DNA from 4 places in the Acidovorax sp. M2(2025) genome. Region 4 is predicted to be linked to each of the others. Evidence: predicted binding sites of a transcription regulator. Region 4 holds the regulator's gene; each other region holds the start of a gene.
What was found. The regulator FNR, encoded in region 4, switches genes on or off when oxygen is low (the NO sensors DNR and NnrR bind a similar motif). The targets are predictions, from matches to a motif close to TTGATNNNNATCAA.
Positions count from the first base shown of each region.

Region 1 (5,029 bases), 1.8 Mb from region 4:
CGCCGGCAAGCAGTACCTGATGGGCGACCAGTTCACCGTGGCCGACGGCTACCTCTTCACCGTGACCAACTGGGCCAAGCCCACCAACCTGGACATTGCCGGCCTGGCCCACCTGGCGGCCTACCGCGAGCGGGTCGCCGCCCGCCCGGCAGTGCAGGCGGCCATGAGGGCCGAAGGATTGCTCAAATAAGCCTAAGCCGGCGCCGTCCCCCGGCGGGGGGTCCGGCGCTGCAAAAGTCTCCGGCAGTCTCCTCGCCCTGACCCGCAAGAACCTGCCTTAGAGCATGTTCTAAGAGCGAAGACGGGGCTAAGCTGGGGGACTCATCGTTGCTGCGCGCAGCAGCTTTTCAGGACTTCTGTATGACCTCACTGTTCGAACCCACCCGTGCGGGCGACCTCCAGCTGGACAACCGCATCGCCATGGCGCCGCTCACCCGCAACCGCTCGCCCGAGGCGATTCCCACCGACCTGGGCGCCACCTACTACGCCCAGCGCGCCAGCGCCGGGCTCATCATCTCCGAGGCCACGGCCATCAGCCCCCAGGGCCAGGGCTATGCGGACGTGCCCGGCCTGTATGGCACCGAGCAGCTGGACGGCTGGAAAAAGGTGACCCGCGCCGTGCACGAGGCCGGCGGAAAGATCGTGGTGCAGCTGTGGCACGTGGGCCGCGTCTCGCACACCGACCTGCAGCCGGGCAATGCGGCCCCTGTCGCCCCGTCCGCCATCCGGGCCCACACCAAGACCGTGCTCATCAAGGACGGCGTGCCCACGTTCACCGAAACGTCGCAGCCGCGCGCCCTGGACTCCGAGGAACTGCCCGGCATCGTGCGGGACTACCGCCATGCCGCGCGGCACGCCATCGCAGCGGGCTTTGACGGCGTGGAGATCCATGCGGCCAATGGCTACCTGATCGACCAGTTCCTCAAGACCGGCGCCAACCACCGCACCGACGACTACGGCGGCAGCATCGAGAACCGCGCGCGCCTGCTGCTGGAGGTGACCCGCGCCATCACCGAGGAAATCGGCGGCGGCCGCACCGGCATCCGCCTGTCCCCCGTCACCCCGGCCAACGACATCGTGGACGCCGATCCCCAGCCCCTGTTCGAGTACGTGGTGCGCGAGCTGGCACCGCTGGGCCTGGCCTACGTGCACGTGATCGAAGGCGCCACGGGCGGCCCGCGCGAACTGCCGGACCGGCCGTTCGACTACGCGGCCCTGCGTGCCGCCTACCGCGCCGCGGGCGGCAAGGGCGCGTGGATGGTCAACAACGCCTACACCCGCGAACTCGCCGAGCAGGCCCTGGCCCAGGGCGCGGACATCGTGGCCTTTGGCCGGCCGTTCATCGCCAACCCCGACCTGGTGGAGCGCCTGCGCCGCAACGCACCGCTCAACGAGGTGAACCGCGCCACGCTGTACGGCGGCGGGTCCGAGGGGTACACGGACTACCCGGCGCTGAGCGCCTGAGGGCCAAGAACGGGGGCCGGCGAAGCGGCCGGCTCGGGGGTCACCCCAGCCCGATCGGGCTGGGTGCCCGCATGACGATGCGGGTGAACAGGCGGTCGTACGCCGCGTCGCGCGGCTTGCCAGCCGCCAGGGGGTTGGTGTTGCTGGCAAACGCCACGTCCATGGCCGCCCAGTCTGCAGGCTGCAGCACCTGCTGCGCCGCCGGAATCACCACCACCTCCTCCACGCGCATGTGCTCCAGGTAGAAGTGGATGTAGCTGTCGAGCGCCTTGGCAAAGGCTTCCCGGCGGGCATCGCCCATCAGTTCCCAGGCCAGCAGAAGGTGCTGCAGCTCCCGCACGGCGGCCTCGCCGCCTTCGTGGTCGCGTTCGAGCTGCGCGATCGCGTCGGCCGCCTCGGGCGAGCGCTCTGCGACTTTCGGGAACAGCAGCTGCGACTCCTTGGGGTGGTGCTGGCGCTCTGGAAACTCGTCGATGTAGAACAGCATGGCCCGCATCACGTCGAAGAACACCGCCGGCTCATCGCCCGGCCCCTGGTCCATCATCAAACGCAACGAATGCAGGATGGCGGCGAGCGACGCATGCTCTTCGCGAATGGTCCGCAAACTGACTGACGGCATGGCGCTCCCCCGTTGACACGAAGCCGCCAGATTGCCACGGTCCGCCCGCCGCGGACCTGACACACATCAAGCAATCCCCCGCCCAGGCGCACCGCCGGACAAGGCGGGGGCTGGATGCCTCCCGGCGTTACAGGCTCTTGCGCAGGCGCACGATGGCGGAGCCGACCTCGGCGGAGGCCCGGGAGAACGGCGTGTTGCCCTCCAGGGCCTGCTCGGCTTCGGAATACGCGCCCCGGTTGATCAACTGGGCGACGCTGCCGGCCACTTCGTGGAATTCACGGTGGCGGTCCACCAAGGCCTGGAAGGCCGGCACGCTGCCATAGGAACCCTGGCCCCGGCCGTGCAGCCAGCGGCCCAGTTCGCAGCAGTCATCGCGGCCGATGGTGTCGGCGTCCAGCTGTTCCTGGTGCCGCGCCGCATCGCGCAGCTTGGTGCGCCACTGGGCGTGGGCCTTGATGGCCGACTCCAGGTCCACCCCCTCGGCGGCAGGGGCTGCCAGCGCAGCCGCGGGTGCCGGCGCGGCCACCGGGGCGCGGTGCGCCAGCATGGCGCCCGCCGCGGGCATGCCGGCGGCCTGGCCTTCGTCCGCCAGGCGGAACTGTTGCACCACCTGCGACAGGCGCGCCGCCTGCTCGCGCAACGAGTCGGCCGCGGCGGCGGACTCTTCCACCAGGGCGGCGTTCTGCTGCGTCATGCGGTCGATCTCGCCCACCGACTGGTTGACCTGGCCGATGCCCGCGGACTGCTCCGAGGCTGCCGCGGTGATCTCGCCAATGATGTCGCCCACGCGCTGCACGCTGGTGACGATCTCGTTCATGGCCGCGCCGGCGTCTTCCACATGGCGCACGCCGCCATCCACGGCCGTCACGCTGCTGTGGATGAGGCCCTTGATGTCGCTGGCCGCGGCCGCGGAGCGCTGCGCCAGGCTGCGCACCTCGCTGGCCACCACGGCAAAGCCCCGTCCTTGCTCGCCGGCCCGCGCGGCCTCCACGGCGGCGTTCAGCGCCAGGATGTTGGTCTGGAACGCGATGGAATCGATCAGGCCGATGATGTCGCCGATCTTGCGGCTGGAGGCCGAGATCTCGTGCATGCTGGCCACCGCCTGCTGCACCACCGAGCCGCCGCGCGTGGCGGTGCCGGAGGCCGAGGCAGCCAGCTGGTTGGCCATCTGCGAGGACGATGCCGTCTGCTGCACCGTGGCGGTGAGCTGCGACAGGGAGGACACCGCCTCCTGCGCGTTGCTGGCCGTCTGCTCCGTGCGCTGCGACAGGTCATGGTTGCCCATGGCGATTTCCTGGCTCGCCGTGGCGATGTTGCCGCTGGCGTCGCGCACCTGCGCCACCAGGGCGCCCAGCCCCTGCTGCATGTCGCGCAGGGCGCGCTGCAGGTCGGCCACCTCGTCACGCCCCTCGGCCGCGATGTGCTGCGAGAGATCCCCGCCGGCAATGGCCTGCGCCATGTGGCGTGCCTCTTCCAGCGGCCGGCAGATCGAGTTCATGTTCATCAGCGTGGTGGGCACCACCACCACCACGGTCACGAGCACCGCCAGCGCAAACAGCCACTTCGTGTCGCCCGCCACCTCGCCCTGTTCCTTCACGGACCGGGCCACCTCGGTGCGCAGCACCGAATCGAGCTCCATCATCAGCTTGTCCGCCTCGGCAAACTCGGCCACGGCCTTGGCGCTCATGCGGTTGGCGATGGTGGCGGTGTCGTAGCCGCCGGCCTCCAGCTGGCGCGCGACATGCGCGAACTGCTCCCGGTAGCTGTCCAGGCGCTTGACGATGTTGCGCACGATGGGGTTGTCGACGTCCTCCTCCCCTTCGAGGAACTGGCCCGCGATCTTCTTGGCCTTGTCCTGGCTCTCGATCCACTTGGCATGCGCCGCCTTGACCGCCTCGGGCTTTTCATAGCCGATGATCATGTCCTTCTCGTACTGGCGGATGGCGCCCATCTCGCCCCGCAGTTCGGCCAGGCTGCTCACCTCGGCAAACGAGCGCGCCATGAAGTTCTCGCTCATCGCATGGATGCGGAACATGCCCAGCATCCCCGCGCCCCCCAGCAGGCCCAGCAGCCCCAACACCACGCCAATGGCCCCCAGCATGCGCATGCGGATGGTGAAGTACCGCATCAGCGAGAAGAGATTCATGATCGTTCGTCCTTCGTTTTGATATGTACACGCGCCTGCCTCCCCAGCCGCCCGGGTCCCGGCTCCGCAACAAATCGTTGCAGTTTGCCAGACAACTGTGAACCCGTTGTACCCGTGGACGTATTTATCCCATGCGCCAGCGCTTGAGCAAGAGCGCATTCGCCATCACGCTGACCGAACTCAAGGCCATGGCGGCCCCCGCCACCACCGGGTTCAGGTACCCGAGCGCGGCCAGCGGAATGCCGGCCACGTTGTAGGCAAAGGCCCAAAAGAGGTTCTGGCGGATCTTGAGCACCGTGCGGTGCGAGATGTCCAGCGCGGCCGCCACCAGCATCGGGTCGCCGCGCATCAGCGTGATGCCGGCCGCATGCATGGCCACGTCGGTGCCGTTGCCCATGGCCAGGCCCACGTCGGCCGCCGCCAGCGCCGGGGCATCGTTGACGCCGTCGCCTACCATCGCAACTTGATGGCGCTTGCCATCGGCCCCCTGTTGCAGCGCCGCCACCTTGGCCGCCTTGTCGCCCGGCAGCACCTCCGCCATCACCTCGCCCGCCTCCGGGTCCAGCCCCAGGCGCCGGGCCATGGCCTCGGCGGCGCCGCGGTTGTCGCCCGAGACCATCACCGTGCGGATGCCGCGCGCCTTCAGGGCGGCCAGGGCTTCCCGGGCGCCGGGCTTGGGCTCGTCGCCAAAGGCCAGCACGGCGCGCAGCTGCAGCCCTTGCGTGACGCGCTGCGCCACCGCCGAGACGGTGGCGCCCTCCTGCTGCAGGGCCTGCGACCGGCCCGCCAGCGGGCCCAGG
Region 1 covers NZ_CP186262.1:231,524-236,552, reverse strand. Annotated here, with positions in the region: gene gstA (glutathione transferase GstA) at 1-190, shown strand, start outside; gene ACOYR3_RS01050 (alkene reductase) at 361-1,464, shown strand; gene ACOYR3_RS01045 (hemerythrin domain-containing protein) at 1,505-2,083, opposite strand; partial or broken gene ACOYR3_RS01040 (CZB domain-containing protein) at 2,211-2,471, opposite strand; partial or broken gene ACOYR3_RS01035 (methyl-accepting chemotaxis protein) at 2,565-4,229, opposite strand; gene ACOYR3_RS01030 (heavy metal translocating P-type ATPase) at 4,354-5,029, opposite strand, start outside.
Region 1: the regulator FNR is predicted to act here: its motif matches at 2,140-2,153, upstream of ACOYR3_RS01045 (hemerythrin domain-containing protein).

Region 2 (5,029 bases), 960 kb from region 4:
TACCACAGCTCCTGCAGCATCGGGGTGGCCTTGTACGTCGACGCGGAGGGGTCGGTGGACGAGCTGCTCAAGCGCGGCGACCTGGCCATGTACCAGGCCAAGGCGGCCGGCCGCAACACGCTGCGCTTCTTCGACCTGCGCACCCAGGCCGCCGTGACCGCCCGCACCGCCCTGGAGGCAGGCCTGCGCGAGGCCTTGCGCGACGGCCACTTCCTGCTGCATTACCAAGCGGTGATCAGCCAGTCCGACGGCGTGGTGGGCGCCGAGGCCCTGGTGCGCTGGCAACACCCGCAGCGCGGCCTGGTGCCGCCGGCCGAGTTCATCCCGGTGGCCGAGGCCTCGGGCCTCATCGTGCCGCTGGGCGAGTGGATTTTGCGCACCGCCTGCCTGCAGCTGGTGGAGTGGGCGCAGGACCCGCACACGGCGCACTGGACCCTGGCCGTGAACGTGAGCGCGCGGCAGTTCCGCCATGCGCATTTCGTGGACGAGGTCCTCGGGCTGCTGCGGCAGACCGGCGCCAACCCGCAGCGCCTGAAGCTGGAGCTGACCGAGACCCTGCTGCTCGACGACGTGGAGGACACGATCGAGCGCATGAGCCTGCTGCGGGCCGCGGGGCTGGGCTTCTCGCTGGACGACTTCGGCACGGGCTACTCGTCGCTGAGCTACCTCAAGCGCCTGCCGCTGGACCAGCTCAAGATCGACCAGAGCTTTGTGCGCGACCTGCTGACCGACCCCAACGATGCCAGCATCGCCCGCACCATCGTCAACCTGGCCCACAGCCTGGACCTGGGGGTGATTGCCGAAGGCGTGGAAACGCGCGAGCAGCGCGACCTGCTCGCCAGCCTGGGCTGCCACATGTGGCAGGGCTATCTGTTCGGCCGGCCGGGCCCGGCGCAAGGGCTGCGCGACGTGGCACGCCCTGCGGGGGAATGATCCCTTGGCAGAATTTGCTATAAAAATTGTAGCTTTCTGCGCTTTATGTGCAAGCCCTGAAGGCTGATTTTCCTTCAAATGGAAGGCGGCCCCCGGGAACCGGCTGCAGCGTTTTTCGCTATTTGTTTACATTTTTTTGGCCCGGCGCCGCCGGCAGGGCGCCCGCGTTTGTTACAACCCTGGAACCTGCTCCCGGCGGCTTGCGCACTTCGCGCGCCGCAGGGGTGGGTGCAGGAGATGACCATGACAACGAACCTCACGAAACACGCTTTTTCCCCACGCGCCCTGGGCTTTGCCGGCGCCGTGGCCGCACTGACGCTGGCGGCCGCGGGCGCGGCCCATGCGCAGGCCTACGTCAACGCCACCGTGGGGGGCGAACTGGCCCCCGGCGTGTACGGCCGCATCGACATCGGCAACGCGCCCCCGCCCCCCCTGATCTATACCGAGCCGGTCATCATCCAGCGCCCGGCCGTGGCCGTGCAGCGGGCTCCGATCTACATGTACGTGCCGCCCGGGCACGCCAAGAACTGGGGCAAGCACTGCGCCCGCTACAACGCATGCAACCAGCCGGTGTACTTTTTGCAAGACCCTCCGCCACGCCGCGGGCCGCCGGCCGCAGGGCCCGGCTACCGCGCCGACGACCAGCGCAGGGACCACAAGCACGACCGCGGTGACGACTGGGGTGACGACCGCGGGCGGGGCCATGGAAACGGCAAGGGCCACGGCAACGGGAACGGCAAGGGACACGGCCCGCGCGACTGAGGCACCGGGCCGCCGGGGTGGCGTCGGAGGCGAGGGATGCGCCGTGCGCGAGAGATTTGCTCAGCGTTGCCTTAAGCTTGCGGGCTATGGCCCAAGTCACCTTCTCTCCGCCCTTCACCACGCCGCCCGAAGTGGTCACCCAACTGCGCCAGGCCGGCTTTGCCGCGCTGGCGCCCGCTGACGTCGCCCGCTGGGTGGGCTGCGATCTCGCAGCCCTGAACGCCCTCAACAGCGACTGGACGGCCCTGCCGCCCGACGATTTCCTGCGGGACGGGGGGCGCTACCGCCGCCGCCGCCATGCGTGTTTCGTGGTGCAGGACGGGCACATCGAGCAGGCGCCGCACCGTGCCCACTGGCAGCCGGTGGAATACAACGCCCTGCACGGCGGCATGGAGCGCTGGTTTGCGCCCATGGAGCCAGCCACCGTGGCGCGCCCGGTCTGGAGGCAGCTGCTGTCGGCGCTGGCAGCCGTGTCGGACGCGGTGTTTGCGCCGGCGCAAGCCCATGAGCGCTGGTTCATGGAGGCGCACCAGTTCCGCATCGACACCACGGACGGCATCGGCCGGCCCACCCCCGAAGGCGCCCACCGCGACGGCGTTGACCTGGTGGCCGTGTTCCTGGTCGGGCGCGAAGGCGTCAAGGGCGGCGAAACGCGGGTCTTCGAAGCCACCGGCCCCAGCGGCCAGCGCTTCACGCTGACCGAGCCGTGGTCGTTGATGCTGCTCGACGATGCGCGCATGATCCACGAGTCCACCCCCATCCAGCCGCTGGCCGAGGGCGGGCACCGCGACACGCTGGTGGTGACCTGCCGGCGCGGTGGCTTCCAGGGGGACGACAGGGCAGCGTAGACGCCCGTGTCCTGAACCCAGCGGGCACGTTGCGGGGAAGGGGCGGGGCCAGCAGTGGCACGCGCACGCGGCGCATGGATGCTGCGAACCAGGTGCCCGCGCGGGCGCTTGCGAGTGCTTGCGGGTGGCGGTGCCTTGCCTTGTGGCGACCTCAGGGAGATCGTCAACAGACTCTTGCGCAAACTTGACCGGGACATTGATGCGAATCAAGATGCGGGCCAGGGCACAGGGCCACACTGGCGTCCAGGGCCACAAGCCTGTTCTCAATACTCAACGCAAGGAGAAGCACCATGTTCAAGCACATTCTGGTTCCAGTCGACGGGTCCAAGACCTCCATGCTGGCCGTGTCCAAGGCCGCTGGCCTGGCCAAGGCCTTCGGCAGCGCCGTGACGGCCGTCTACGTGGTGGATCCCTACCCCTTCACGGGCGTGGGCGCTGATTTCGCCTACGGCCAGGCGCAGTACATCAACGCCGCCACGGCCGAAGCCAATACGGCCCTGGACGCCACGCGCAAGGCCATGGCCGAGGCGGGCGTGGAAGTCACCACCGTGATGGGCGAGGGCCATGCGGTGCACGACGGCATCCTGCGCGCACTGGAGAGCACGGGCGCCGATCTGATCGTCATGGGCTCGCACGGCCGCCGCGGGCTGGAAAAGCTGGTGCTGGGCAGCGTCACGCAGCGCGTGCTGGGCGTGGTGCACGTCCCGGTGCTGGTCGTGCGCGATTGAGTGAGAGTTCTCCCCCTGAGTCGCCTTCGGCGCCTTCCCCCTCTCTCGCATTGCTGCGCAATGCGGGAGGGGGACGCCCCCAGCGCGGCGGGGCGGCCCTTGCGCGGGGGCTCTGGCCTTGGCGCAGCGCCGGGTTCCCAGGCCATGGGAAGCTAGCCTGTGCGGGGTTGGAAGAGATAAAGCAAACGGCTCCCGAGGGAGCCGTTTTTATTTTTCATTTTGGCGGATGCGGATTGGCGAATGCCGATTGCGTACCGTCGGGAACCCCTGGCCGTTGAACAGGCACGCCCCAAGGCCAGTGCACCCGTGGAACTGGCTCCGCCAGGCCACCGGGTGCGTCCCCCTTCAGGGGGAAGGCGCGAAGCGCCACAGGGGGCACTCGTGTGGACGCGGTTGCGACGCACCGTCCAGCCACAGCCAGTGCAGCAGGCACGCCCCCGCCAGTGCACCCGTGGAACTGGCTCCGCCAGGCCACAGGGTGCGTCCCCTTTCAGGGGGAAGGCGCGAAGCGCCACAGGGGGCACTCGTGTGGACGCGGTTGCGACGCACCGTCCAGCCACAGCCTGTGCAGCAGGCGCGCCCCCGCCAGTGCACCCGTGGAACTGGCTCCGCCAGGCCACCGGGTGCGTCCCCCTTCAGGGGGAAGGCGCGAAGCGCCACAGGGGGTCACTCAATTTTTGCGCCCGACGATTCCACGATGCCCTTCCACTTGGCGTAGTCGGTCTTGAGCAGGGTGCCAAACTGCGCGGCGGACATGGCTTCGGGCTCTGCGCCTTGGGCGTGGATGGCGGCCTTCATGTCGGCCGTGGCCAGCAGCTTGTTGATTTCTGCGTTGACCGTGTTCACCACGGCGGGCGGGGTGCCCGCGGGCGCGAACACGCCGTACCAGGTGCTCACGTCAAATCCCTTGAAGCCGGCCTCGGCCACCGTGGGCACCTCGGGCAGCGAGGAGCTGCGCTTGGCCGAGGTCACGGCCAGCGGGCGCAGCTTGCCCGACTTGATCTGGCCCATGGCCGAGGGCAGGGAGGACACCAGCAGGTCCACGTTGCCCGCCAGGGCATCCATCAGCGCGGGGTTGGAGCCCTTGTACGGGATGTGGCTGAGCTTGATGCCGGCGGCCTGCTCGAACAAGTGGCCCGCCAGGTGGATGGAGGTGCCGTTGCCAGGCGAGCCGTAGGTGATGGTGCCCGGCGATGCCTTGGCGGCGCTGACCACGTCGGCCAGCGTCTTGTACTTGCTGTTGCTGGCGCTGGTGGCGATGACCACGGGCGTGTAGGCCACGTGGGCAACGGCCGTCAGGTCCTTGGTCGGGTCCCAGGTCAGGTTCTTGTACAGCCAGGGGCCGATGACCAAGTTGTCCTTCTGGCCCATGACCAGGTCATAGCCCGTGGGGGCTGCCTTCACGGCCTCGCCGATGCCGATGGTGCCGCCGGCGCCGGCGCGGTTGTCGGCCACCACGGTCCACTTGGCGCTTTCGGTCAGCTTGGTGGCCACCAGGCGCGAGAGGATGTCGGTGCCGCCGCCGGGCGGGAACGGCACGATCAGGCGGATGGGTTTGCTGGGATAGGCGCCTGCGGCGGCCGGTGCGGGCGTCTGGGCCTGGGCGGCGCTGCCCAGGGCGAGGGCCAGCGCGGTGAAGGAAAACAGTGTGCGAATCATGGTGAAAGGGGTCTCCGTGGGTTCAATGGGAGCGGGGCAGGGCGCGCGTGGGAAGCCGGTGGGGCTCCCCGCGCAGGCTGCGGGCCGGTCTGCCGTTGG
Region 2 covers NZ_CP186262.1:3,039,466-3,044,494, reverse strand. Annotated here, with positions in the region: gene ACOYR3_RS14150 (EAL domain-containing protein) at 1-933, shown strand, start outside; gene ACOYR3_RS14145 (hypothetical protein) at 1,177-1,695, shown strand; gene ACOYR3_RS14140 (2OG-Fe dioxygenase family protein) at 1,782-2,543, shown strand; gene ACOYR3_RS14135 (universal stress protein) at 2,834-3,271, shown strand; gene ACOYR3_RS14130 (tripartite tricarboxylate transporter substrate binding protein) at 3,938-4,930, opposite strand.
Region 2: the regulator FNR is predicted to act here: its motif matches at 2,740-2,753, upstream of ACOYR3_RS14135 (universal stress protein).

Region 3 (5,029 bases), 1.0 Mb from region 4:
GGCGGTGATGCGGCGGGGGTGTTTCTGGATCGTTTGGGACAGCCGGTCAAGCAAAGCCGAGCTGGCGGTGGTCAAGCCGTGAATCAAAGGTCTATCCCCAGGGTGAAGGTGGATCCGCAGCCCCCTCTCGCGCAACGCTGGCGGGGAGACGAGGGCCGGGAGCCGAGGCTGTCAGGCTGTAGCGCGTCGACAGGGTGGAAAAACAGGTCGAAACAGCGAGCCCACTAGAATCGCCTCACGCAACGTGGGCTGGAGTATAGCGGCGCATGCTGTATAGACATCGCAAAAAACCCTTATGAATCAATCTGCTGTTACAACCGAACCGGTGTCTGATGGTGTAGGCCGGGCCCTCGAAATTTCGCTGCGCGGCGTGGACGAACTGCTGCCCCGGGACGAGTGGGTCAAGAAGCTCGCGCGCTCCGAAGCCACCGGCCAGCCCCTGCGCATCAAGCTCGGGCTGGACCCCACGGCCCCCGACATCCATATCGGCCACACCGTGGTGCTCAACAAGATGCGGCAGTTGCAAGATCTGGGCCACCAGGTGATCTTCCTGATCGGGGATTTCACCAGCCTGATCGGCGATCCCTCGGGCCGCAACAGCACCCGCCCGCCGCTGACCAAGGAGCAGATCCAGGCCAACGCCGAGACCTACTACAAGCAGGCCAGCCTGGTGCTGGACCCGGCGAAGACGGAGATCCGCTACAACAGCGAGTGGAGCGAGCCCCTGGGCGCCAGCGGCATGATCCAGCTGGCCGCCAAGTACACCGTGGCGCGCATGATGGAGCGCGACGACTTCCACAAGCGCTTTACGTCCGGCCAGTCCATCAGCGTGCACGAGTTCCTGTACCCGCTGATGCAGGGCTACGACTCCGTGGCGCTCAAGAGCGACCTGGAACTGGGCGGCACCGACCAGAAGTTCAACCTGCTCATGGGCCGCCATCTGCAGCAGGAATACGGCCAGGAGCCGCAGTGCGTGCTCACCATGCCGCTGCTGGTGGGGCTGGACGGCGTGGACAAGATGTCCAAGTCCAAGAACAACTACATCGGCATTACCGAAGACGCGAACACCATGTTCGCCAAGGTGCTGTCGATCAGCGACACGCTGATGTGGGACTGGTACCTGCTGCTGTCGTTCAAGAGCCTGGACGAGATCGCCGCGCTCAAGGCCGAGGTGGCCGGTGGGCGCAACCCCAAGGATGCCAAGGTGATGCTGGCCAAGGAGATCACCACGCGCTTTCACAGCGCGGCGGCGGCGGACGCGGCCGAGCAGGACTTCATCAACCGCAGCAAGGGCGGCGTGCCCGACGAGATCCCGGAGCTGGCACTGTCCGGCGCGCCGCTGGGGATTGGCGCGCTGCTCAAGCAGGCCAACCTGGCCCCCTCGACCAGCGAGGCCAACCGCCTGATCGACGGAGGCGGCGTGCGCGTGGATGGCGGCGTGGTCAGCGACAAGGGGCTGAAGCTGGAAGCCGGCACCTATGTCGTGCAGGTGGGCAAGCGCAAGTTTGCGCGCGTGACGCTGGCCTGAGCCGGCGGCGCGGCGGGGACGCTGCAGCGCCGCCGGCTACGCGGCCTCCCGCGCCAGCGCCTCGCGCAGGTAGGGCATGTAGGCGCGGTCCACCTTGCAGATGTGGTGCACCAGCCAGTGCTTGAGGAACTCCATGGCCTCGATGGAGACCTCCTCCCCGTCCTCGAAGCGCATCAGCAGGTCCATGGCCCGGGCGGTGAAACCGTTGTGCTCGGCCTGGTGCGCGGGCGTCTCGGGGTAGCCGTGGCGCTGGAACAGGACTTCCTCCACGATGAAGTGGTCGTGCGTGTAGGCCACCAGTCCTTCCAGCACCGCGCCGATGGCCTCGCGCCGCGGAATCGGGCAGCACAGTTCCTCGTACAGCAGGTTGGTCAACCGCACCAGTTCCTGGTGCTGGCGATCGATTTCGTCAAAACCCAGTTCCAGCTCGGTGGTCCATGGCATGAAGGTCATGAGGGGCGCTCTCCTGTATCTAGGCGCGCCAGAATGCCCGGCCCGGGCGGGCTGCGGAAGATGGTCATTGCGCATCGGCGCGACCCAAATCACTGCCCGTTGATATGCATCAACGGCGCGCCTTGAGCGCTGTCAAGTGGGCGTCGCGAGGGGCGCCGCGGCACCCCGAAAAGGCCCCGGGCCCCGGCTCAGTCGAGGTTGTCGTTCAGGTCCGGATCGGGCACATCGCCGATGGCTTCGCGCGTGGCCTGGGCCTGGATCTGCAGCCAGGCGCAGAACGCCTTGATCTCCGGCCGCTGGCTGCTGCGCGGGCCCACGATCAGCCAGTACGCCAGCGGCGAATCGATGCGGTAGCCGGGCAGCACCTCCACCAGGTCGCCCGCGGCCAGGGCGTCGGCAATCAGCGGCATGCGCGCGAGCGCCAGCCCCTGGCCGCTGAGCGCCGCCTGCACGATCTGGTGCGCGTAGTTGAAGTAAAGCCAGCGCTGGGGCTGCAGCTTGGTCAGGTCGCGTGCATCCAGCCAGCGCCGCCAGCTCAGCCACTCCAGGTGCTGGCTGCGGTGGGCGTCTCCCGCTTCGATCAGGGTGAACTGGGCCACGTCGGCCGGCGTGCGCAGCGGCTTGCCGCTCTTGAGCAGCCAGGGGCTCGCCACCACCGCCAGCTGCTCGCCGAACAGGCGCACGCCGCCTTGCGCGGGCGGCCCCGGCAGGCTGTAGCGCAGCGCGAGATCCACGTCGGAGGTGTCCAGGTCCACCGACACGTCGCTCGCGTCGATGCGGATGTCGATGCCCGGGTTGTCGCGCTGGAACTCTTCCATGCGCGGGATCAGCCACATGGACGCGAAGCTGGCCCAGGTGGTGATGGCCACGCTGCGGCGCCCGGCGGTCTGGCGCACCAGCCGCACGGCGGCGTCCATGCGCTCAAGCGCCGGCGCCACGGCGCGCTGCAGCTGGGCGCCCGCGCTGGTCAGTTCCACCGCGCGCGTGTGGCGCAGGAACAGCGCCACGCCCACCTCGTCCTCCAGTGCCTGGATCTGGCGGCTGACGGCCGACTGGGTCAGGGCCAGCTCGTCGGCGGCAGCGCGGAAGTTCAGGTGCTTTGCCACGGCCAGGAAGGCGCGCCAGTGGCCGACGGCGACGGGGCGCGTGCGAAGCACGGCAGGAGCATATTCGGCAGCGGTCATAGCGCGTGGATTCATGCGTGAGTGGAATGAATAGGGTACCGCGTTTTCATTGGACTGTGCAGGCCCTGCGGCGCACCATCGGGGCTCGAAAGTCGTTGTTTCCGCCTCTCCAAGGAGCCTGCCATGTCCGCCAGTCACGTTCTGGAATCGCAACAATCCCTGCACGCCGCCGACCTTCGGCCACGGGGTGCCGGCTGCTGGAAGCTGGCGGCCGGCCGCGCGTTGTCCCTGCACCCGCTGGAGCGCGGCGTGGTCGAGGTGGTGGACGGCCGGGTGTGGCTCACCCTGCGGGCAGCGCCGGGCGCCGGGCAGCCGGGCCGTGCGGCCGATGTGGTGCTGCAGGCCGGGGACCGCCTGGCCATTGCGGCCGGCCAGCACGCCGTGCTGGAAGCCTGGAGCCCCGTGGAGGCGCCGGTCGGTGCCGCCTTCGACTGGTGGGCGGAGCCGGAGGCCGAGGCCGCCCCGGCGGCGGGCTGGCGCAGTGCCGCGCTCCGCGCGCAGTGGGAGGGCAGCGTGGCGCAGCCGCTGCGGGATCTGGGCCGCGCCCTGGGGCAGGGCGGCCGGGCCGTGGGGTGGGCCGGCGCCCAGGCGCTGGGCGCCACCGGGCGGCTGGTGGCGGGCCTGGCCCGGTTTGCTCTCTTTTGGATAGCTACGCCCCGCCAGCGCAGGCCGGTGTGAGCACGGCATGCACAAAGCGCATCAATAGCGCCACTCCTTTTCATTGGACGATTTGCCTAGCACAGCACACCATTGCGTTAACCAAGGGTTAACCCGGAGATTTGTATGACCCTCTCGCACACTTTCACTTCCCGATCCAACGCGGCCGGCCATGGCGTCAACACCTTGCCGCCCGGCCATGCCGTCAGCCTGACGCCGCGCGCGCCCATGGCCCTGCGCGTGGCCGAGGGCTGCGCCTGGGTGACGCTGGACGCTGGCCCCTTCGGTGCGGGCACCGAATCGGGGGATGTCTTTCTGCACCCCGGCCAGACGCTGTGGGTAGACGCCGGCCGGCGCGCGGTGGTGGAGCCCGTGGGCGCCGAGCGGCTCAAGTATCGCTGGGCCAGCCGGCCGGTGGAGGCCGTCGCCAGCGTGGCGCCGTGGTGGCGCCGGGCGGCCTTCGGCAGCGCCGCGGCCGTGGACCAGCGCGTGGCGGGCGGCACCTGCTGCGCCTGATACCGCCGGCCTGGCCGGACTGCGGCCGAGGCCCAGTTGGTGATATGAGCAAAAAGAGCTTGCAGCGCCTGTCCCACAAGCGCTGCAAGCTCTCTTTTTTGTAGCGATAGATCAGCCGCGCCGCCCGGGGTCTTCCAGCAGCCCGATCAGCTGCCCCTGCAGCGTGGTCAGCAGCTCCTGCGACAGCGCGGGCTGCGCCGCCGCGGTGGCGCGTGCCAGCACCAGCCCCCCGACCATGGTGGCCAGCACCTCGATGGCGCGCGCCCGCTGGGCGGCCGCGGCCGGTGGCGTGGACCCGGTCTCCGTGGCGGCGCCGGTGTCCGCCGGGGCGGTGGGCGGGTCGGCATCGACCAGCAACTGCGTGAACCGCTGGATGTTGCGCTCGATGCCCGCGGCAAACACCTCCGACAGCTCGGGCCCGGCCCGTGCCGCGTCCACGGCCAGGGCAGCGGCCGGGCAGCCGCTGCCCGGCGCGTCGCGGTGCTGGGGCGAGAGGTAGCTGCGGATACGGTCCGCGACGTTCGCGTTGGGCGTGTGGCCGTCGAGCGGCGCAATGGACCAGTCGAACGCGCGCGCGCAGGCCTCGCGCACCAGGGCGTCCTTGGACTCGAAATGCCGGTACAGCCCGCCGTGCGTGAGCCCGGCGTCGCGCGTGATGTCGGCCACGCCCACGCCGGTGAGGCCGCGCTCG
Region 3 covers NZ_CP186262.1:1,082,655-1,087,683, forward strand. Annotated here, with positions in the region: gene ACOYR3_RS05005 (peptidoglycan DD-metalloendopeptidase family protein) at 1-87, opposite strand, end outside; gene tyrS (tyrosine--tRNA ligase) at 296-1,528, shown strand; gene ACOYR3_RS05015 (bacteriohemerythrin) at 1,565-1,981, opposite strand; gene ACOYR3_RS05020 (LysR substrate-binding domain-containing protein) at 2,170-3,165, opposite strand; gene ACOYR3_RS05025 (DUF2917 domain-containing protein) at 3,289-3,843, shown strand; gene ACOYR3_RS05030 (DUF2917 domain-containing protein) at 3,949-4,338, shown strand; gene ACOYR3_RS05035 (TetR/AcrR family transcriptional regulator) at 4,450-5,029, opposite strand, start outside.
Region 3: the regulator FNR is predicted to act here: its motif matches at 2,081-2,094, upstream of ACOYR3_RS05015 (bacteriohemerythrin).

Region 4 (5,029 bases):
CCGCGCTCTCGCTGTTCCTTTTCACGGCTGTGGCGGGGCGCCTGTGGTGCGGCTTTGCGTGCCCGCAAACGGTCTACACCGAGATCTTCATGTGGATCGAGCACAAGATCGAAGGGGATCGCAGTGCGCGGATGCGGCTGGACAATGGTCCCTGGACGTTCGAGAAGATCCGCAAGAAATTCCTCAAGCAGCTGGTCTGGATTGTGGTCGCTGCCTGGACGGGTTTCACCTTTGTGGGCTATTTCGTTCCTATCCGCCAGCTGGGCGCAGAACTGCTGGCATTGCAGGGCAGCTGGCAGATATTCTGGGTGCTGTTCTACGGTTTTGCCACCTATGGCAACGCCGGCTACATGCGCGAGCAGGTCTGCAAGTACATGTGCCCTTACGCCCGGTTCCAGAGCGCCATGTTCGACAAGGACACGCTCATCGTCAGTTATGACGTCCAGCGCGGCGAACCCCGCGGCCCTCGCAACAAAACGGTGGATTACAAGGCCAAGGGGCTTGGCGATTGCATCGACTGCACCCTGTGCGTGCAGGTCTGCCCGGTGGGTATCGACATTCGCAAAGGGCTGCAGTACGAGTGCATCGGCTGCGGGCTGTGCGTGGATGCCTGCAACACCGTGATGGACAAGATGCACTACCCCAAGGGGCTGATCCGCTTCTCGACCCAGAACGGTGTGGCCAACCGCTGGAGCCAGTCGCAAATATTCCGGCGCGTGCTGCGGCCGCGCGTACTGATCTACAGCGCGGTGCTCGCGACCCTGTGCATCGGAATGTTGGTGAGCCTGGTCAACCGCACGCCGCTGAAGGTGGACGTGGTGCGTGATCGCGCCGCACTGTCTCGCATCGTGGCGGGAGGCAAGCTGGAGAACATCTACCGTCTGCAAATCATGAATGCCACCGAAGGCCCACAGCGGTACCGCATCGCGGCGCGCGGCATCGAGGGCCTGGAGGTCGCTTCCGAGCCAGAAGTCGAGATCGGGCCTGCCGAGTCCCGCTGGGTCGCCGTGCGCCTTCAGGTGCCCTATGGCTCTGTGCCCCCAGGATCGCACGCCGTGCATTTCGACATCCAGGCCCTGGGTGCTGCAGACCACGTGTCGGAAAAGTCGGTCTTCCTGGTGCCGCGGTAGCGCACGCAGGCATACTGGTGCAAGGCGCTTGGTGCCTTGCACAGAACATTTCAATCTTGAAGGAGTGAGCCCATGTCTACCAGCACCGCACTTGGCGCTGCCGCACCCGCCACAGCACCGTGGTGGAAGTTTGGCCATGTCTGGCTGATCATTGCCGGCCCCGTCATCGTGATCATTGCCGGCTTCGTCACACTATGGCTTGCGCTGTCGCGTCCTGATCCCGTGGTGGCGGAAGACTATTACCGCCAAGGGGTGGAGATCAACAAGACGCTGTCCGAACCCAGCAAGAGCCTGGCTCCCGCCATGAAGGCCCGCAACCACGCAGCCACGCCTGTGCAGGACCAGCCTCGCTGAATTACACTGGCCTGGCGACTGGCTGCTTGTGCGTTTTTGCAGGAGACAAACCAATGTGGACGCAACGCCTGATGTGGATTGCCTGGCCCGCCTTTCTTATGGCGGCGGTGATGGAAATGCTGGTTTTTGCGCTGGTGGATCCGCAGGATCTGCACTGGTTCGGACAACCGCTGGCGCTCTCGCGGGAAGGGGTCTATACCCTGGCGTTTTTTGCGTTCTGGGGAATTGCCATGGTGTCCAGCGCGCTGACCACCCTGCTGGCGATGTCGCCTTTCGAACTCAATCGCTGCCCGGTGCCCGAGGGCGACCGTCCAGACGATTGCCGCAAAACGCCTTCCTGCCCCTGAGCGGGCGGGTGGGGTTACCGCCCCGCAGCTCCGTCAAAAAGACGGTGTGGCGCGGTGGATGCGCCTGGGATTGCAACGGCCAGTTGTGCCGCGCGATTTGGTCGCGCTGACTGCAGTGCCGCTAACGTGTCAGTGGCAGGCTTGCTGGTTGTTCACGATGCGCCTGAGCGCGTCGGTATTGAGGATGCGCACATGGCGCTGCTTGACCTCGACAGTCCCTTCTTCCACGAACTTTGAGAACGTGCGGCTCACCGTCTCCAGCTTGAGGCCCAGGTAGCTGCCGATCTCTTCCCGCGTCATGCGCAGCACTAGCTCGGACTGGGAAAAGCCACGGGCGTGCAGCCGCTGCACGAGGTTGAGAAGAAAGGCCGCCAGGCGTTCTTCGGCGCGCATGCTGCCCAGCAGCAGCATCACGCCGTGTTCGCGAACGATCTCTCGGCTCATGATCTTGTGCACGTGGTGCTGCAGGGCCGTGACCTCGCGGGAGAGTTCCTCGATGCGGTCAAACGGCATCACGCACACCTCGGCGTCTTCCAGTGCGACAGCGTCGCAGGTGTGGTGGTCATTGACAATCCCATCCAGGCCAATGATCTCGCCCGCCATCTGAAAGCCCGTCACCTGGTCGCGGCCATCTTCCGTCGCCACGCATGTCTTGAAGAAGCCTGTGCGGATCGCATAGAGCGAGGTAAACGACTCGCCGTTGCGGAACAGGGTGCCCCCGCGTTTCACCTTGCGCCGCACGGCAACCACTTCATCAATTCGCTGCAGTTGGTCCTCGCTCAATCCGACCGGCATGCACAGCTCGCGCAGGTTGCAGTTGGAGCAGGCGACTTTGATGGTGAGCGGATTCATAGACACAGGTGCTGATAAGAGTTTCGAGCATATCGTCGCGCATGCCCACGGGTGGTTCCAGAGGCCCTGGTAGCGACTGACATGCATCAAATTGTCGCTGTTCGCGTTATGTCATTGCTTGATTCAGGTCAAGGACGCTGGGTGCAGCTTACGGCACAGTGAAAAGGTACGCAAGGAATTTGCCCATGACCGCTGTTTCGCCCGACCTTCTGCGCCGTTTTGACGTGCCAGGGCCCCGCTATACCTCTTATCCAACGGCTGACCGCTTCGTGGAAGCTTTCGGACAGGACGACTACGCCCTCGCGCTGGAGCAACGGCGTCTGGGCTCCATGACGAAAGCGCTGCCGCTGTCGCTGTATGTGCACATACCGTTTTGCGAGTCGCTATGCTACTACTGCGCTTGTAACAAGATCATCACCAAACACCATGACAGGGCCGAGGTCTATCTCCGGTACCTGAGCCGCGAGGTGGATCTGCACACGGCCCGCTGCGGTACCGGCCAGGTGGTGAGCCAGCTGCACCTGGGCGGTGGCACGCCCACGTTCCTGTCGGATGATGGCCTGCGGGAACTGATGGCGATGCTCAAGCGGAGCTTCTCGCTGGCGCCCGGGGGGGAGTATTCGATCGAGGTCGATCCCCGTACCGTGGACGCGCAGCGGCTTGCCCTGCTGGCCGAGCTGGGCTTCAACCGGCTGAGTTTCGGTGTGCAGGATTTCGATCCCGAGGTGCAGAAGGCCGTGCACCGCATCCAGCCTGCCGAGCAGGTGTTCTCACTGGTCGAGTCGGCGCGGTCGCTGGGATTCGAGTCCGTCAACGTCGATCTGATCTACGGCTTGCCGCGCCAGACCCCCGAGTCGTTTGACCGCACGCTGGCCCAGGTCGCGCAACTGCGTCCGGACCGCATCGCCCTGTATGCCTACGCCCATCTGCCGGAGCGCTTCAAGCCCCAGCGGCGCATCGTCTCCGCCGAGCTGCCCACTGCCGCGGGGAAGGTCTCCATGCTGTCCCGCTCGCTGGATGCTTTCATGGACGCGGGCTACGTTTATGTGGGAATGGACCACTTTGCGCTGCCGGAAGATGCGCTGGCTGTTGCCAAGCGGCAGGGCCGCCTGCACCGCAACTTCCAGGGGTACAGCACCCAGCCCGACTGCGATCTGATCGGGTTGGGCGTGTCGGCCATCGGCCGGGTCGGCGCCACCTACAGCCAGAATGCCAAGACGCTCGACGAGTATTACGACCTGCTCAACCAAGGGCGCCTCCCCGTGGTTCGCGGACTGGCGCTCACCCGCGATGATCTGGTGCGGCGTGCGGTCATCATGGCATTGATGTGCCAGGGCGAGTTGCTGTTCGAACCCATGGAACAGGCGTGGCTCATCGATTTCCGCAGCTACTTCGGCCCCGAGCTGACGCAGTTGGAAACCATGGCCGAACAGGGGCTGGTGGCCATGCGCCCTGATGGGATCGAGGTGACGGCCATGGGCTGGTTCTTTGTGCGGGGGATCGCCATGGTGTTTGACCGCTATCTGCAGGCCGACCGCAACCGCGCCCGTTTTTCCCGCATCATCTGAGCCCCATGAACGCTACGACTGCCACCACCGCCCTGCTGATGGGACTCGTGGGCGGGTCCCACTGCCTGGCCATGTGTTCCGCACCCTGTGGTGCGTTGGTCGGGCAGGGCGGTGGGCATGCGTCCAGTGGGGAGGTGGGGGAGCAGCCCATCCAGTGGGTACCGCAGGGCGGCGTGGTCCGCCGCGGCATTGCGTTTCACCTGGGCCGCCTGGCGGGGTACGGCGCTGCTGGTGGGCTCGCGGCCCTGGCCATGGACAGCCTGGCGTGGCTGACGCAGCAGACGGTGGCATTGCGCCCGGCGTGGACGCTGTTGCACGTGGCGGTCATGGCGTGGGGGTTGATGATGATGATCCAGGCCCGCCAACCGCAGTGGGTGGAGCAGGCCGGGCGTTCGGTATGGAGCCGGGTCCGGCCCTGGGTGCGCGCACCCGGCGGCGTGCTCGCGGCAGGGTTCCTGTGGGCCTTGATGCCCTGCGGGCTGCTGTATTCGGCGCTGCTCGTGGCCGCCCTGAGCGGCGGAGCGCTGGAGGGGGCGCTGACCATGGCGCTGTTTGGCGTTGGCAGCGGCGTCTGGCTCGTGGGCGGCCCGTGGGTCTGGGGAAAGCTCAAGGCGCGCCTCAATGCCTCTCGCGCCGATTGGGGAACCCGTGTGGCGGGTGGCTTGCTCTGCGCCGTGGCGGGTTGGGCGCTGTGGATGGATTTGATCTACAAGCCCTCCCTCTGGTGTCGGTAGTCAGCTTGCTGCAAGGCCCCCACGGCCGCACCGAAGCCCCCGCC
Region 4 covers NZ_CP186262.1:2,078,751-2,083,779, forward strand. Annotated here, with positions in the region: gene ccoG (cytochrome c oxidase accessory protein CcoG) at 1-1,130, shown strand, start outside; gene ACOYR3_RS09655 (FixH family protein) at 1,203-1,484, shown strand; gene ACOYR3_RS09660 (hypothetical protein) at 1,538-1,831, shown strand; gene fnr (fumarate/nitrate reduction transcriptional regulator Fnr) at 1,961-2,683, opposite strand; gene hemN (oxygen-independent coproporphyrinogen III oxidase) at 2,869-4,251, shown strand; gene ACOYR3_RS09675 (sulfite exporter TauE/SafE family protein) at 4,257-4,985, shown strand.